2 regions of the Bacillus sp. FJAT-27231 genome follow, and region 2 is predicted to be linked to the other one. Evidence: riboswitches for the same ligand, from Rfam matches in the RefSeq annotation. Region 2 holds a riboswitch; the other holds the start of a gene.
The links. Region 2 has a riboswitch for cyclic di-GMP ahead of AC623_RS04415 (hypothetical protein). Riboswitches for the same ligand answer to the same signal wherever they lie in the genome.
Positions count from the first base shown of each region.

Region 1 (9,429 bases), 3.1 Mb from region 2:
ATGCTCAAACGTCTTAAAAAGAGCCGACGTTAAATCCATATTCACGGCTTTTGCTATACCCGTTCCCTTATTTAAATCAAACCATAAAGCCGTTCCGCCAAATACAGCTACCCAAAGACAGGAAATAGCCGGCGGAATAATCATAACCCCCATCACGTATTCCCGGATCGTCCTCCCTCTTGAAACCCGGGCTACAAAGGCTCCGACGAAAGGTGACCAGGCAATAACCCACGCCCAATAAAATATCGTCCATTTGCGTACCCAGCCCGACCCTTCATAAGGCTGCATCCGTAAGCTGTATTGAATAAAGTTCGAAATATAATCGCCGATAGCCAATGTAAAGGTTTCCAAAATAAACCGTGTAGGACCAGCAGCAAAAACAAAGACAAGTAAGCCAAGCGCAAGCCAAAAATTCATATTGCTTAAATAGCGGATTCCTTTTTGAAGACCTGTTGTGGAGGATAACATGTAAGCCACAAACATGAGGCCAATGATAATCATCTGAAGCCAGACGGAGTTATGTGTTCCGATTACCGCATTTAGCCCGCCGTTTATTTGCAGCACGCCAAGACCAATTGATGTAGCGAGGCCCATCACAGTAGCAATGACGGCAAAAGAATCAATCGACTTCTTAACAAGTGGTTTGTGCCCCGTGATCGGCTCTAGTGCTGTCGAAACCAAACCGTCTCTTTGTCTGCGAAACTGCATAAATCCAATCATCAATCCTACCATTGTAAACACAGACCATTGACTGACTCCCCAATGGAAAAATGAGTAGGCCATAGCAATTCTAGCAGCCTCCTCTGTTTGAGCTTCCGTTCCTGCAAAAGGCGGCGAAAAAAAGTGACTCATCGGTTCAGCGACTCCCCAGAAGACGAGCCCAGCACCAAGACCGGTAGAAAAGAGCATAGCCACCCATGTAAAGAAAGGAAACTCTGGCTTCTCATTTTCCCCTCCTAAACGAATGGCGCCATATTTGCTAGTAGCTAATACAAGCAAGAAGATCGTAATAATAAAAACGGCAAGCAGATAAAACCAACCAAAATTGATGGTAGTAAAGTCAAACAACTTGCCAGCTACGATGCCGAATCTTTTTGGCATAATGGCTCCTAATAGAACCAAAAACAGGATCACCGCAGCCGACACTGTAAAAACAGGGTTTCTCCAAATGTTCCTGTCCATGCCAGCCTCCTCATGACTATAATTTTTATAAACATGCTATAAAGAATAAAGAGATACTTCCGGAATTAATCATTTTTACCCTATAGGAATCAACCTGAAACAACCTGCCTTTTTGACTATAAAAAATAGCCTGAAGCGGCGTTATGACCGCTTCAGGCTATCTTGATTTTTATTCATGTACTAGCTGTTTCAGCTTTACATTTCTTGCTTCTTGTTCTTCTTCAGAAGCTAAATCATATTTTTTTAATAAATGAAATAGTTCATTCAAAGTGTCTTGTGCATGCTCAGTTTTCAGGAAATTATGCAGAGTTTCATATAAGCTTGGAGAGATAAATGCCTGTTGGCTTTCAAGCTTCTGAATGACATCTTCATGTGAATGATCAATGTTACATTGTCCCATGGAACCCATCCTTTCCGATTGTTCTATTTCTCTTCTTATCTACAATCTAACACAAAAGCAAGGGCTCCTCATCTTCCCCGCTCACGGACAGGCCAGCCTGGAACATTTAAAATAGACTTTGACTATACTCTGAATAGGCGTTAGTAGCCTCTATAAACATAAGGATCTTTCGGCTTATCAATACTATGCCAATCTTTTATAAGCAGAACAGGGATCGTTGATTTAAACGGCTGATAATACATCGATGATAATGTGCCTTTTACGTGTATCCAATCATCGTCTCTAAGATTGTTTCCTTTAGGAAATTGAACGAGCATCCCAAAAGCACCCGAATCGGCAACACAGTGAATCACACCAAAGCGAAGAACAAACAGTTGACGCTTATCTGTGTTTTCACCATGAAAGGCAAAACCATCGAATTCAATTTCCTTTCCAAGAAAGTCGCCAGGGAAATCATAGATCGTTTCCATCCCTTTTAAAAACTGGTCGTCATTCAGAACAATGTGCTGCTTAGAGACATATTTGGCTAACTCCTTCGCCATTAATTCCTCATAGCCCTCTTTTCCATAATAAATACTCGTATCAGGCTTCAAATATTGAGTTTGGGCATAATGATCAGCCGCCTCTATTTGCTCCATTGGCTTGAATGAAAATCCCTTTGATTTAACGATGGTCGAATCAAGTGTAGCAATTGGAAAGAACAAACCCGATATTAAAGGAAAAACAAACACAAGATAAAAAAGCCAACGCTGATAAAAAGGCTTTTCCTTTTCATGAATGTGATCATGGTCACATTCATGTTCATCTGCCGATTCCCCATCTCCTCTGAAATAGTCATAAGCCTGGACAGCTGTAAGCAGCGCAAAGATAAAAATAGCGCTATAAGACAAATAAGCGTATTTCATATTAATGTATTTGGAAATGTTACCGGAAGCATGGAGATGAAAAAAGAAAAAAGTAAACAGCAATAATATATAAACTCTAAACATCCCATCCCCTCCTTTAAATTAACAATGAACCAATGAATACAAAAATGGCAATATAGACGATCAAATACATGACAAAGCGCTTTTTAAATGTTCCTAGCATCATTAAAAGATTTTTAATGTCTACCATCGCTCCGAAAACAAGAAAAGCAATTAAGGAACCTGTGGAAAATGTGCTTCTAAAAGAGGACGCAATAAAGGCATCTGCCTCTGAACAAAGGGATAAAACAAAGGCTAAGCCCATCATGACAAGATGAGAAGCAGCTTCTGTCTGTCCGATTTCTAGCAGAGTCGAGGTTTTTACATAGGTTTGCATCGCTGCAGCAATGAATGCCCCGATAATTAAATATTTACCGACCGAGAAAAATTCCTCTATCGCATGACGCAGCATGCCGACAAACTTTTTACTAAACGTCTGCTTCCCTGGAGCATGACAATGAGTATGCAGGGAGCTTTTATCTAAAAGCTGGTTCCCGCTAAATTGCCACGAAATAATCGATCCAACCAAAATCGCTACGATAAATGACAAACCCCCGCGGTATAAAGGCATGTCCCATTGGTTTCCAAAGGCAATATAGGTTGAAAATAAAACGATGGGATTGATGACAGGCCCTGTTAACATAAAGGCAATGCCCGCATGCAAAGGGACTCCCTTTAAAATCAGCCTGCGGACAATGGGCACAATGCCACACTCACAGGCCGGGAACAAAGCACCGATAAACGCCGCAGATAAGACAGCTAGAAAACGATTTTTTGGTATAACTTTTGCTATCATTTCCTCTGTAATAAACATCTGAATAAAGCCAGAAATGAAAACGCCGATTAACACAAAGGGAATCGCTTCTATTAGAATACTAATAAAGATCGTGTTTAATTGTAAAAATGATTGCGAGAACATATACATCCACACCAATTTGACAGTTTTGTAGATCAACGACCTATTATAACACGGTGTTCCTTCTTCCCTCTCTTGAAACAACCTCCGTACATAAAAAAGGACTGTTCCAGAAGCCAACGCTTGCGAACAGTCCTTGCTTCTATTCCTCTTTTGGAGTGTCTTTTTTAAAAAACCATCTTACTTCCGGTCTTTCGTGCGGTGTGAGATTCATGATGAAATAGCCAATAATCAAAATTAAGACGACAAGCGAGTATAGCAATGTATTAATCGGATGATCGTGATCTACAATAATCAACCGAATCATAGCCGTAATACCTATGTACAGAAAGTATCTGAGCGGAAAATGATAGTCTTCTTTGAAATATTTCACAATCATCGTGATAAACTCAAAATATAGAAAGAAGATAAGGATATTCGCAAGAAAAAGCTTATAATCGTTCGTACCGCTTTCGACTAAAATATTACCGAAAACAATTAGTTCCTTCACTAATAAAAAAGATAAAATAATAGCAAGAAGAATGAGAGATACATTCAATATCGTTTGAAGAACCTTAGGAATGACCTGCAAGATATCGGTGAAGTCCTTTTTAGTTTTAGTCACGCAACCTTTCCCCCATTCTATTTCGGAATAAGACCATTCATCTATTTATGCATTTATCTGTTTATGGTAGGTAATCAGCCCCTTAAAAACGATAATAAGTATATATCTTATTCTAACTATTTTTAAAATTCAAGATAGTTTTATCCGTACTCTTTACAATTTTTTAAACGTTAAGCGGCTTTAAGTTTACAATTCGTTTCATCTAACCGAGCACCATTTACTTTGCTGATTTAACAATTCCATGAAAAAACGGCTCCTTTTTTAGAGCCGTTTGATTATTCTCCACAGATTTGTAAATTAGAAAGATCATTGTAAGACTTGACGCGATTCCTGCCGTCTTGTTTAGCCTTATATAAAGCTTTATCTGCAAACTCTATGAACTGGTTTGTATGTTCATCTTTTGTTGGAATAACGGTTACGGTCCCTAAACTGATCGTGACATACTGGCTGATTTGTGAACCTGAATGCGGGATTTTCAAATCTTCTACCGCATGTCTAATCGTTTCCGCTGCTCGCTGGACGCCATCGTGATCCGTCTCTGGCAAGACGACACTAAACTCTTCTCCCCCATACCTAAAGATCATGCCTCCAAACTCTATCACAACGTCACTAATTTTCGCAGCTGCTTTTCTTAAGCAATCATCTCCTGCTTGATGGCCATACGTATCGTTATAAGCTTTGAAAGAATCTATATCAAGCATGATCAGAGAAAAAGATGTAGAATTTCTTAACGCACGGCTCCACTCTATTTCTAATTTCTCATCAAACGTCCGGCGATTCCACACCCCTGTTAATCCGTCTTTGGCAGATAAATCATGTAAAATTTTATTGGCTTCTTCGAGTCTTTGCTCTGCCAATTTTCTTTCAGTTATATTGCGGGATATTACGATTAGTTGAGGTTCCTCTGGATCTTTCCCTTGTAAACTCTTAATAGAAGACTCAAACCAAATGTACTCCCCATCTTTTCTACGAATTCGATAAGTCGAGACAACATATCCAGTATCGAATAAAATTTGATGGTTTTCTTTTATCATTTCTATATCATCCGGATGAATAAAGAGGTAACTGTCGTGACCTATCACTTCTTCATCTTCATATTGCAATATTTCCTTTCCTGCTGGTGATACGTACAAATACTTTCCGGATGAATCATGTATCGTAATCACATCACTTGAATAGTCCGCAATCATCCGGAATCGCTCTTCACTTTTTGCAATGGAGTCTATATGACTTTCAATCAACTCACCCATGCTATTGAAATTATCACAGAGTTCCTGAAGCTCTCTTGCATCCTCTTTATAAGAAGTTTTATCTAAACGATATTCATAATTTCCTTGGCCAATTTTTCTTGTTCCTATTAATACTTTCCGGATAGGGGCTTCTACTTGGTTAGATACCCAAATCATTAAGATGTACCCTATTATAATCACAAGTAAAATAACGAAAGAAAATATCATAACCATGTGGTAAAAGGACTCATAAATTTTACTTTCTGTTATTTCACCAATAATAAGCCACTGATTATCATGAACCCATCTATAATCTCCTAGTACAGTCTCACCATTAGGGGCTGTGTAAAATTGACTCTTAATGTTACTTCCCGCTAATGCTTGTTTATATATTTCGGATTTAATATTTTTCCCTATTTTGCCTTGGCGTGATTCGCTGATTAACATACCATTTCTTTCAACCAAATAGGTTTCCCTTGAACTATCCTGATATTGCCTCATGATATTGTTAATGGTTTTGATTGGAACTGGTCCGAATACTAGCCCCTGAAAATGCCCCGCCTCATTATATACAGGAACAGAAAAAATAATAATCGGCTTATTGGACTGCCTGCCAATCAATACATCTGTAATGAAAATCTTGCCTTTTTTCGCCTCTTTAAAATAAGGCCGGTCTGATAGATCCAATCCTATAAGTCCTGTCGTATCAACTTCTGTTATTCCATTCTTATTCACATATACAATACCGCTAAACTCCGGGTGATTTTTATCAACTGCTTTTAATGCACCCTCCATCTTTGCTATATCCCCTGCTTTTACAGTCGGGAGTTCAGAGATAGATTTAATATCTGCTAACCTATCCTCAAACCAATTGTCTATTACTAATTGCTGCAAGTTCATTGTTTTCTCAATTGCAACGTTAGCTTCCTCTCGCTTTTGGCTTCTCTCTATTATGACGAGAGGGATGGAGGCCAATAAAACGAACACTACCGTAAAGCAGATGAACCAAAATCGCAGCCTGCCCTTTAAGCTTGATATTTGAAATAAGTGAACTATACGGTTAAGAAACATCAGATCCCCTTTCTTCACCATGTTAAAAAACAAAAAAGACCAACAAGTGTTGGTCGGTTGCATCACTCGCTCCCTATACTTCAGATGCCCAAGTTAGAAGTATAGTTCATAGCCCCATCTTCTCTTTGATAATTACTTTTTATATGATTCAGTAGATTTCCAGTTTATACATCAATTTCAATTTCATAATATATCATAAAATGATAAATTTCAACAGTTTTAGCTATACTAACCTATTACTAAATACCCATTAAAGAACATTAATTAGTCTATCTATCCTCAGAAGCAATAAAAAAGCAGATCTTTGCTGGAAACAAAGGTCTGCTTTTTTACATTATTCACCTAAATCTACATTGTGATACACTTGTTGAACGTCTTCCAAGTCTTCTAAAGCATCAATCATTTTTTCAAATTGAGCTTTTGCATCTTCTGGAAGCGTCACTTCATTTTGTGCGAGCATGGTCAGCTCAGCTACTGTAAATTCTGTAATCCCAGCGCTCTTTAATGCTTCTTGTACGGCATGGAATTGATCAGGTTCAGCGTAGATGATGACAGCGTCGCCTTCTTCAAGAATGTCGCGTGCATCCACATCTGCTTCCATTAAAATTTCTAGTACTTCATCAGCTGTTTTGCCTTCTACCCCGATAACAGCCGTAGCGTCAAACATATAGGCAACGGATCCGCTTACTCCCATATTGCCGCCATTCTTGCCAAAAGCTGCCCGCACTTCTGATGCTGTACGGTTTACGTTATTTGTTAAAGCGTCAACAATAACCATCGATCCGCTCGGTCCAAAGCCTTCATAGCGAAGCTCATCATATGTCTCATCTGATCCGCCCTTTGCTTTTTCAATGGCACGATCAATAATATGTCTAGGCACGTTGTATGTTTTTGCCCGCTCAAGCACAAACTTTAATGCTTGGTTGGATTCAGGATCAGGTTCTCCCCGTCTCGCTGCTACATAAATTTCACGTCCGAATTTAGCATATATACGGCTTGTGTTAGCGTCTTTTGCTGCTTTCTTTTCTTTAATGTTGTTCCATTTACGTCCCATCGTAAACACTCTCTTTCCAATTTGAATCTGAATTAAATGATGAATGCAAAATAAACTGGCTTTTCAACACTTTTTCAAAATAACTATACGGAGCTTGTGACGACTTTATATAACGAATCAAATACGTTGTCAAATCATGTGCAGATTATATTATACCGCAATTAAAGCCGCTTTGAAACAAAGAAGAGCAAGGTGTTTCTCCATTTTTTTCAAAAATAAAGCCATCCAAATCCATGACAGTAACTTTTTATCATGCTAAACTATCGACTGTGGAATCGTTCCCACATTCTGTTGCATACGAAAAAGGAGGGTTCTTCCTATGTATAAGCTGCTTGCCTTCGATTTAGAACATACGCTTTCTGATCCTGAATTACCAATGCTGCGAGAAGCCGGTGTGGCGATTAGAATCGGCTTAGAAGAAGCAGATTACACCTTCAGCCATATTAGAGATCCAGTTTCGTTTATTAAAGAGCAGCTCATCGCATCATAAAACAGGCCTTATGAGAAGTTCTCCTTAATCTCATAAGCCCTGTCCAATCTCTTTATAAATCACGAGCATTAAAGGTGTCTCCACCCTTTAAACTGCCAGAACGAAAGCCTTTATAAAACCAGCGTTTTCTTTGTTCAGAGGTTCCATGTGTAAAGCTTTCAGGAACGACATAGCCTCTCGCTTGTTTTTGCAGAGTATCATCCCCAACAGCGCTGGCCGCATTTAAAGCTTCTTCAAGATCCCCTTCTTCCAGCAAGCCCATTCCTTGCGCATGATGAGCCCAAACACCAGCCAGATAGTCGGCTTGCAGTTCGAAACGAACGAGATATTTATTAAACTCTTCCTCACTCATCTGCTGGCGAAGCGGCATAATCTTGTCGCTTGTGCCAAGAAGCGTCTGGACGTGATGACCAACCTCATGAGCAATGACATAGGCCATCGCAAAATCCCCAGGTGCGTGAAATCTTTGCTGCAGCTCATCGTAAAAACTTAAGTCAATGTATAGCTTTTGGTCACCTGGACAATAAAATGGTCCCACTGACGCGCTAGATGTTCCGCAGGCAGACTGCACACTATTTGTGTACAAGACAAGCGTCGGCTCTTTATACACTAAGCCTTCCTGCCTAAAAATATCTGACCATACATCCTCTGTATCCGCTAGCACGACAGATACAAACTCTGAACGCTCTTTTTCCGCTGCTGTTTCTTCGTAAGGAGTATTATTATCATCAACCGTTTGCAGACCGTTCATCAGTTCTGTCGGATCACCGCCGAGGAAGGTAAAAACGAGTAAAAGAATTAAACCGCCGATTCCTCCTCCAATAAGTGTTCCTCCGCCTCTGCCTCTCCGGTCTTCAACGTTTGTGCTTTCTCTTCTTCCTCTCCACTTCATCCTTCTTCCTCCCCTGGTTGCTTCGTCACTAGTGTTATACCCGGGATTGGTTAATTTAAAAAAGAAGATTTTGGATAATAAACAGCTAATGCGGGCGAATAAAGCGGTTCAGGAACCGATCGCGCCCGCTACATCATATAACTGCAGATCAATGTCAACCTCTTCACCAAGAGCCAGCTTAGCGAGCTGCGCGCCAAGAAACGGTCCGGCTGTTAAACCGGAGGCACCCAGTCCGTTGGCGAGAAGAAGGTTTTTAAAGCCTGGTACCTCGCCAATGATCGGCAGAAAGCCCGGTGTGAATGGACGAAAGCCGACACGCGCTTCAAGAAATGTACCGTCAGCTAGCCCGGGGGCAACAGATAATGCTTTATCTAATACTTCATGTAAGCCGCCAGCTGTCACACGCCGATCAAAATGTTCATGTTCTTCATGCGTAGCGCCAATCACGACGCGGCCTTTGTCGAAAGCGAGAATGTATTGATCATTTGGCGGCATAACGACCGGCCATTTAGCCGTTTCGGTATCCTCCAGTTGAAGATGAACAATTTGCGCTTTTTGTGAAGTCACTTGAAAATTCAAACCAAGCGGTGCCAGCAGTTCAGCACCCCAAGCTCCTGCTGTCAAGA
Region 1 is NZ_LFZU01000001.1:4,025,525-4,034,953, forward strand. Features, by position in the region: gene AC623_RS19245 (BCCT family transporter) at 1-1,182, opposite strand, end outside; gene AC623_RS19250 (hypothetical protein) at 1,352-1,582, opposite strand; gene AC623_RS19255 (TIGR03943 family putative permease subunit) at 1,723-2,571, opposite strand; gene AC623_RS19260 (permease) at 2,585-3,466, opposite strand; gene psiE (phosphate-starvation-inducible protein PsiE) at 3,606-4,067, opposite strand; gene AC623_RS21640 (diguanylate cyclase domain-containing protein) at 4,343-6,367, opposite strand; cyclic di-GMP riboswitch class II at 6,410-6,492, opposite strand; gene AC623_RS19275 (YebC/PmpR family DNA-binding transcriptional regulator) at 6,702-7,421, opposite strand; gene AC623_RS21645 (hypothetical protein) at 7,741-7,911, shown strand; gene ypfJ (KPN_02809 family neutral zinc metallopeptidase) at 7,964-8,803, opposite strand; gene AC623_RS19285 (NAD(P)/FAD-dependent oxidoreductase) at 8,912-9,429, opposite strand, start outside.
Region 1: it holds a riboswitch for cyclic di-GMP, as region 2 does, so the genes downstream of both, AC623_RS21640 (diguanylate cyclase domain-containing protein) here and AC623_RS04415 (hypothetical protein) in region 2, are expected to answer to the same signal.

Region 2 (9,429 bases):
TCTGTTGCTTTCCACTTTCTCGGTAAAAAGCCATAGTCATGAAATTCCTTTGAAAGCTTTTGATCAGGAGCTTTCACTGCTTCATTCACATAGGCTGTGATACCTTCAGCAAATTGTTCAATTAACTGCTTCGTTTCACGATCAAGACCGTTCAGCATTGTTTGAATTTCTTGGTCGCTATAACCGTCTCGTCTTGACTGCTCATCTTTCGTTACATATTCTTCACCAAAGATTTCTGAAACGGTTCCTTCATTTCCCCGTCTGAACATTTCTAGTTGAAACAGACGATCTTGTGCCATTACGTAGCCATATGCCTTATACAAATCTTTTTTATTTTTGGCATATAGATGCGGAACTCCATATGAATCACGAATAATCGTCACATTCTCCACTTTCTTTTGGTCTTTAGCCAATGCAAAATTTTGTGGAAGAACGAGCACGAACACCATCATTATGACCATGAGCCACTTTTTCTTCATCCCTTATTCCTCCTGTTCTTCATTACATTTACAAAACGAATTATAATTTCACCGTTATGCAATAGCAATAAAATTTTTAAACATTTAGAATATTTAGTCAAATAGTCAGGTGCTCACTTACAATTTTTTCTTTATATCTCCAACTAATGAGGTGGAAAGCTCATAAATGATGACATATCTTTTGTTCTAGAGATAAATAAAATAGCACTGCTCACATTCCGAGCAGTGCATTCCATGTAAACTACAGCTTCTTCTCATTACGTTTAAAATACCGGTATATCTCATCGTCAGACCAGGCGAGCCGTTTTTGCAAAACGGCTGTGTATAACATTAAAAGAATCGGCCCATCCGAATTACTTTGAAATTCGATTCCTCGTGTCTGAAAAGCTTCCATCAATCGATAAGCAAAGTCCATTCGACCGTTTCGGTAATAAAAGTCTGCTTCTGCATGTACTTCTTTGACAAACTCCAAAAGCCCGGCCTTTTCTAAAAGTGGAATTTTCTCCTCTATTATTTGGTAAGGTACATCAAATAACAAATCAATGGTTTCGTTTGTTAACTTTTCTCTGCCGATGAATAGCCGGTTCACTTCACTTTCCAAATCACGAATAAGCTTAAACTCTCCTCTGCGCGCTTTGAGCTGCTTTAGAATATTCGAGTAATACCAATGCTGATTACTTTTTCCCTGGTTAAAATGCTCCCAGGCTTTCGCTCCCTCTGTCTCTACTGACTCATAAATGCTGCGAATATTATGCAGCTTATCACAGACAATCACTTGAAGTGCTTCCTTCGTAACGAACGGCAGCGCTTCGATCGTCGCCCGTTTTCTTTCTTCCCAAGATAAAGACTTATCGTGTTCAGACGCCGCTTGCACAATATCTGCTGTCTGTCTGCCAAACTCCGTGACAAGCTGATCATAAGTGGCTTCTGTATCTTCTAACGTATCGTGAAGAATACCTGCTGCGATTACTTCATCAGCGCATCCCGCTTTTTGCAGCATCATTCCAACGGCAAATGGATGAGCAATGTATGGAATATCAGCCACTTTCCGGACTTGTCCCTTATGTGCTGTTGCAGCGAAGTTAATTGCTTTTTCAATTAAGTTCATAGTTTTTCATCCTTTTTTCAAAGATTTTGTTTCAATCCCTCTCACTTTTTTCCTCTATACCCAATTGTGCGCGTATTTTTCAATAATCTTTGTGTAATTAATATTTCTATCCGTTAAAAGAATTGAAAACCATACGATCAACTTCATTCTTCACCACAGTGCATTAATCCTTGTTTTCCATTATGATATGGGAAATTAAAAAAGAGGAAAGCTATTGAATCAGCAGGATAAAAACAGAAACGGCCACGACTGGATGAAAAAAGTTTTCACCTTGCCGTGACCGTTTGATCGATAGCTAATTTTGAACTGTCATTCAAAAATTTTCACTTTTATTTTATTGAAGTAGAAACAGCGACCAATAATTCCACCTTAGAGAGTCGAAGGTTTCAAATCTTTTGGACCTTTATAGCGAGTAATCTGATCTGGCGTCTTTGCATGAGGAAAAGAAAGGTTCTTATATACTTCTGCATTCTCAATACCATCTTCATAACACTCATCTACGTTGCATCCAGCTTCTTTAAATTCCTTCAGCATTTTTAAAAAGCCGAACATTCCGCAGGAGCCATTTTCTCTTACACGTCGAACTTCTTCTAAGTTTAAATGTACGAAAGTAAAAGACTCCGCAATGCCTAACTCTTCAATAATTCTTCCTTCTGGGTCAACCGCTACTGAATTTCCCATGCCAACTGGTGACGGATGGTTAATGCTGACGACAAAGCATTGGTTTTCAATCGCCCGGGTAATCGCCACAGGAGTATGATTTCTCAGTCCGCCAATCCATTCTCCTTGAAGAGTTGGTTTAATAATAACTTCTGCCCCTTTCAATGCAAGATTACGGGCGGCTTCCGGATAATGGCCATCCGCACAAATTAAAAAGCCAACCTTTCCGATATTCGGGATTTCAAAAACAGGAAATTCATTTCCTGGAGTAGATGGCTCTAATGGATAAGGGATAAATACTTTTCGATATTTAAGAACAATTTCCCCTTGAGGAGAAATTAAGATAGCGGTATTGTATACGCTTCCATTTTCGCCTAATTCAAAAAAAGAACCTGGTGCCAGCCATTTGTTAATCTGTTTTGCTTTCTCTATCAACTCTTGTACCATCGGCCCGTTTGGTATAGGTTCCGCCATTTCCTTCCAATAGACCGCTTCGAGTCCGTTCAGGTATAGTTCTGGAAAAGCAATCAGGTCAATGGTCGGGTTCACAAAACAAACTTGGTCGATGTACTCCATCATTTTTTTTAGGTTTTCTTTCTTCCTCTGCTCTAGATCATGGCTCATACTAGGTGATGCCACTTGAACAATTGCCATATTTAAGTAACTCATTCTATCCTCTCCCTTCCTTTTTATTATAAAATAGAGGGAATAGTATGAAAATTATCCGAAAGTGTAATATTCTTATCACTGTATCAACAAATTAGTTTTATTATGTTAAATACATACGATTTAACGAGGTGAGAGCATGAAAGAGATACCGTTCAATACTTATAAAGAGATGCTGCTTCATTTAGATGACTTACGTACCCTTTCAGAATTTCGGGAACAGGTATTATACTTATTCGAAAAACACTTTGGGCTTGAACACTCGATTTTCTGGCTATGTAGAGACAAAGGAGAAATTTATAGTCCCGTTACTAGAAATACACCAGAGAAATCCCTTCATCAATACATTCATCATTACCATGACGAGGATTTTTTGCTGCCGATACGTGTATCTTCTCTGTTATCTAACACCAGAGTATTACGGATAGAAGATATTGTATCTAAACAAGAGTATGAAGACAGTCTGTTTTATAATGGTTTTATGAAGCCTCATCATCATTATCATGAAATGGGCGTTTATTTAATAAGCCAAAACAAATTAATTGGTGGAATTTCCTTCATAGGAGAACAGGGGAATGCCGGCTTTAATGATAAAGCAGCTAACAGCATCGACCTTCTTTCTCATTTTATCTCGCTCAAGCTTCAGTACATTCTCAAGCATTCACCCAATAATAGCCCAATAGAAGATGTAAAGTTAACACCTAGTGAAGAAAAAATTTGTGATTTGTTACAATTAGGACTCACTAATCAGGAGATGGCTGATCATTTATTTGTCAGCTTACACACTATAAAAAAGCATTTGCAGAATATCTATAAAAAGTTAGGTGTGACGAATAGAACTAGCTTGTTATCACGAATGATACAAAAAAATGGATAAGCCGCTTCTTCTGCAATGAGAAAGCATCAGCCATTACGATAAACGCCAGCTCTTAAATCGTTCTCCACGCTAGTACATTGACCAACTACACATTTCGAGAGTATTATAATAGGCTGGGCCATCTAAATCTTCGCATTTAGATGGCCCAGCCTTTGTCTTCTCTTATGTGATAGTTATTTTTGCGTTAGCCGTTCAATCACTTAATGCTTTCAAGAGCCTGATAAACACAACTTAGAATCACACTTTAAATCTCGTAATCAACTGCTGCAGCTCTTCTGATATCTTCGCTAGAGTAGCGGAAGCTGTGGAAATCTCGTCCATCGACACTAGCTGTTCTTTTGTCGCAATGGATACACTTTCATTGCTTGCGGCTGATTCTTCTGCTACATCTTTTACGATATTCATAGAAGTGGCTACTTGTACGGTGCCTGAAGATAATTCGTTAATGGCACTAGCCACATCTTTGATTTGGGTTACAACTTCATGAATAGAGCGTTCAATTTTCTCAAAGGAGTCTCCGGCTTCTTGTACGACAGTCAGACCGGCCTCCACTTCTGTTGCCGCTGACTTCATGGATTGCAGCGTCTGGCCTGTATTGTTCTGAATGACTTCAATTAAATTTGTGATTTGTTCGGCTGAGGCTGCCGATTGTTCGGCAAGTTTTCTCACCTCATCAGCTACTACAGCAAAGCCTTTCCCCGCTTCTCCTGCTCTTGCTGCCTCAATGGCGGCATTTAATGCCAGCAGATTGGTTTGCGCCGCAATCGCTGTAATAACCTCGTTAATTCTTCCAATTTCACTTGAACTTTCACTAAGTCCCCTTATAGAGATTCCTAAGCCTGTCACATTTTCGTTTATGGAATTCATCTGCTTTACGACTTTTTCAATAGACTGCTTTCCTTCAGATGACATATCAGACGTTTGGGCTACCTTTTGGGATGCCTGCTCCGCGTTTAAAGTGATTTTTTCAGCATAGCCTGCCATCTCATTGATAATTTTGGTGCTTTCCCCGACGCTCTGTAATTGCCGGCTTGAGCCTTTAGCTAATTCTTGGATGTTAATGGAAACACTTTCCCCCGCTCGGCTGCTTTGCTCGGCACTAGCACTTAACTCCTCAGAAGAAGCGGCAACGAGCTCAGAGGTTTCGCTAACTGTTTTGATAATTTGTTTTAAACCATTAATCATGTTATTAAAAGAGGAAACAAGCTGCCCAATTTCGTCCTTAGAACGATAGCTTCCTGCAATTGTAAAGTCGCCATCTTCAGCTCGGGACATTAAAGATTGGATTTGTCTGATTGGGTTCACAATGCTTCGTGTTATCACGAGTCCAATTAAAATGGAAATAGCGATTCCTGCTAAACTAACTGTTATTAAAATGGATGTAGCTGTCTTTAATTTCTCATTGTTTCTCTCTTTAATTTTGTTCGCTAACTGTTCATTATACTCTTGCAAATCATTGATCGCCTTGTTAATTTGCGTGCGTTTTTCAGCTGCCGATTGAACATAAAGGGCGTATGCCTCATCCTTTTTATTTTGTTTAGCCAAATCGAGCACTTGTTGTCTCACTTCCGAGAACTGAAGTAACGTTGTTTGAAAAACTTCTAATGTCTTCTCTTCTTCGGAAGATAAGTTTGTTTTTTTATACTTCTTCATGTTCTCATTATTTTCTTTTATCGCATCACTAATATTCGTCATTAACTCATTGTATCTAGCCGAATCTTTAGTAATTAATGCCTCTAACGTAAAAGAATCAATCGCACGGTTATTAGTATTAATCCGTCCAAGCCAATCGATTGGTTGTACATTTTCCTTATACATGGTTTCTGATCCAGAAGCCATGTCTCTCATATTCTTGTACCCCACCATACCAACAGCGCTTCCCATCACTGCAAAAAGAATAATTAGCATTAACAGCTTTTGAGCTATTTTCAAATTATTTAAAATCATCATTTTATTCCCTCTTTTGCGAAGTTTTTATTAAGTTATATCGGACGTTTAACCCAGATTATGTAGTACTTATTTCACTTAACAAAAAATTTTTTCTCACACCACAAACTTAGTAAAGAAAGAAAAAGCAAACAAAAAACGCGACTAAAAAAGTCGCGTTTCATATTTTATGGTTTCAATGCCATCCAGCCGTGTAAGGAATGGATGGAAAAGCCATTAAAGCTAGAAAGTTGCTCATAATAAGAGCTAGTGCTATTTAATTGCTCCCACATATAGCTTTCTCCTTCTTCATAGAAAGAGACAAAATTTGCTTCCGCGGAAGGAGTTGTTTCCACTCCGATCGATACCTTTTTATGTTTCAATGCAGCGTCGTTCATTTCGTTGCGTACGAGCTCAATAATACCGTTCGCTCCAATGGCAGTGTCGCGATAAGCCATGATCGTAATGGCATCTGTATTGGAAATGACCCATTCTGATAGCTTTCCTTTTCCTAAAGTATTGCTATAAGACTGTCCATCAAACCAGAACGGAATGTCTACTGCAAGAGGCAAACCTAAGCGCTGAGAAGACTGCCGAGCTTCTAATAAAAGTGTTTGATACGCTAAAACTGTTTTCTTATACTGACTGTTCCAGTCTGCATATAAATAAGGTTCCACGTCTAAATGGATGCCTGTAAACTGTTCTTCCGGTAATGCCTTTGATTGATAATTTGTTACCCATGAGAAAAAGCTGCGCTGCTGGGAAAGTCCCTGGCTCGATACCCAAGATGGAGCGCCATCTAATGCATGTACTTGTATGCCCTTCAGCCGTGCTTGTTTAATAAACTCTTTGTAACGATCCATTGAAATACTGCCATTAATTTGCAAATACACTTGGCTAACTTGATGTTCTTGCATGAAAGTAAGCAATTGATCTTTATTTGTGACAATTTGTTGCGTATCCCATAACCATGTGGAACGAGGCCCGCTTCCTTCACTTGCCGCCGCTCTCTCATTCACCATTAGGAATGCCATTAATAACACAACCATTAGCAAAAACAACTTTCTTACTTTGCCCATCCTCTTTTCCTCCTCATGATTGAATGGCCATTGCTCTTCAATTACGAGGAGAATGGCAGCCCGGCGGCCATACAGTCTTCACTGCTTAGGTCCGTAGCTTTGCGCCCCTGGCTTTCACCAAGTTTGCCTTTTACTCTTTTTTTATCGGAGGAAACGCAGCAATTGTTTAAACATTTTATAAAAAAAATAGCTAGAATGAATTGTGTCTTTTTAAATAAGACCTGTCTCAATAGAAGGCTGTTGTTGATAAGGAGCCTCATCCTTCTTTTTCACACTTTGATCCGTTCCTATTTGGCGTTCTACCTCATGGAAAATATCTTCTAGTGAAGTGACGACTCCTTTGTCGTCCTTATGCATCACATGTTTCGGTTCAAAATGAATAGGCGATTCGATACCCGCAGCAGCAGAAAGGCGGAACAGCCCTCGTCGAAGCGTGATTAAATAATTCGCTGTCCGGTACTTCTTTTCATCAATAACGAGTGCTTTTTGCAAATCAGGGTCAGTCGTCGCCACTCCTACCGGGCAAATATTGGATTGGCATTTCAATGTCTGAATACATCCGACCGTAATCATAAACCCACGTGCAATATTAACAAGGTCTGCTCCCATCGCCAGAGCAATCGCGATCCTATCGGGGGTAAACAGCTTGCCGGAAGCGATAATTTTTACCCGTTCACGCACTCCGTATTTCTGAAGAGTCGCTACAAGAATAGGCAAAGCCGATTTAATCGGCAATCCAACACTGTCAATTAGCTCTTGGTAAGAAGCTCCTGTTCCGCCTTCTCCCCCGTCCACCGTAATAAAGTCAGGGCCTTTTCCAGTTTCCTTCATATACTTAGCCAACTCTTCTACACTATCATTGCTGCCGACTACGATTTTCATCCCGACTGGCTTTCCAGTCTGATTGCGAATTTTCTCCATAAACTCACATATGGCCGGTACATCACTAAAATCTCGAAAGCGATTAGGGCTGTCAATAGATTTATATGGCTCCACTTTTCGTATCGCCGCGATTTCTGGAGTTACCTTTTCCGCATCAATGTGCCCGCCGCGTGCCTTAGCACCTTGAGCCAGCTTAATTTCAAATGCTTTTATTTGGGGGATTTCGCTTTTTCGTTTTAATTCTTCCCAATCGACGTTGCCTTGCTTATCACGAATCCCAAATAAGCCCGGACCGATCTGCATAATAATATCGACGCCGCCTTTTAAATGATAAGGAGACAATCCACCCTCTCCTGTATTCATCCACGATCCCTTTGCCAAGGCCAATCCTTCTGATAAGGCTGTAATAGCCCGATCGCCTAGCGAACCGTAGCTCATTGCTGACATGCCAATCAATCCTTTAACAATGAAAGGCTGCTCTGCAGTAGGTCCGATCACTACTGCGTCTTCATCATGCAATAAATAAGCGAGCGCTTCATTGTCTTCCCGTTTTTCCTCTCTTTGCATGAAAAGAGGATCTTTTAATAAAATATATCTTTGCGTTAATACCTTTGCCTCCTTATCCATTTTCAGTTCCTCTGTTAACTTCGGAAACATGTCATTCCGTATAAAAAAACCTTCCTCTTCAAAATCGCGCTTTGATCCAAACCCAACAACATCACGGCTATATTTAGCACTTTTAACGATATGTTCGTAATCCTCTCTAGAAAAAGGCCGTCCTTCAGTGTCACTGTTGAACCAATATTGCCGCATCTCCGGTCCGATCTTTTCAAGGAAATAACGGACTCGCCCAAGCAGCGGGTAATTTCTTAGAATCGAATGGCTTTTCTGATTGCGGTCAAATAAAACCATATAAACTAGAAAAGCAACAAGGATAATGAAAACAATGGCCAACACAACAGCGCCCATAATAATCAAAAAATCTGCAACGTTCATGATTACCCCTCCAAGTCATACAATTCAACTTCTCTTAATTTGTACGTAGATAAAAGAATGTATGCAATGAAGAGAGTTGAGACGGAAGCACATCAGTTTAATAAATAAAAAGAGCTTCCGAAAAGTGTATCATCCTACACTTTTTTCGAAAGCTCTTTTAGTTACTCGTGACTATTTCGCACTAACAGTGTGCTTATTTAAAAACGCAGAACCCGCAATACCCGGCTCAGTCATTTCAAAAGGATTTAAAATAAGATCTATTTCTTCCTCTGTTAAAACTCCTTGCTGCAAGCACAGTTCACGAACTGACTTACCGCTTGCGATCGCCTCTTTCGCGATTTGAGCAGCCGCCTCATATCCAATATGAGGATTAACCGCTGTAATGATTCCTACGCTTTTTTCTACATACTCTTCCATGCGGTCTACGTTCGCTTCAATGCCAGAAAGACAACGCTCTGTAAAAGTGCGGAATCCATTATTCATGATATTGATAGATTGAAGTAAATTAAACACTAATACAGGCTCCATCACGTTCAACTCAAACTGCCCTGCTTCAGAAGCTAAACAAATCGTATGGTCATTTCCGATTACTTGAAAAGCAATTTGGTTGATCACTTCTGCCATGACCGGATTGACTTTTCCGGGCATGATGGATGAGCCAGGCTGGCGTGCCGGCAAGCTAATTTCAGCAAGCCCTGCGCGCGGACCGGAAGCCATTAACCGGAGATCATTAGCGATCTTAGACATATTAATCAT
Region 2 is NZ_LFZU01000001.1:925,146-934,574, reverse strand. Features, by position in the region: gene AC623_RS04440 (penicillin acylase family protein) at 1-479, opposite strand, end outside; gene AC623_RS20890 (HD domain-containing protein) at 721-1,587, opposite strand; gene AC623_RS04430 (carbon-nitrogen hydrolase family protein) at 1,957-2,916, opposite strand; gene AC623_RS04425 (helix-turn-helix transcriptional regulator) at 3,053-3,790, shown strand; gene AC623_RS04420 (methyl-accepting chemotaxis protein) at 4,028-5,737, opposite strand; gene AC623_RS04415 (hypothetical protein) at 5,905-6,795, opposite strand; cyclic di-GMP riboswitch class I at 6,847-6,933, opposite strand; gene AC623_RS04410 (FMN-binding glutamate synthase family protein) at 7,006-8,673, opposite strand; partial or broken gene aspA (aspartate ammonia-lyase) at 8,845-9,429, opposite strand, start outside.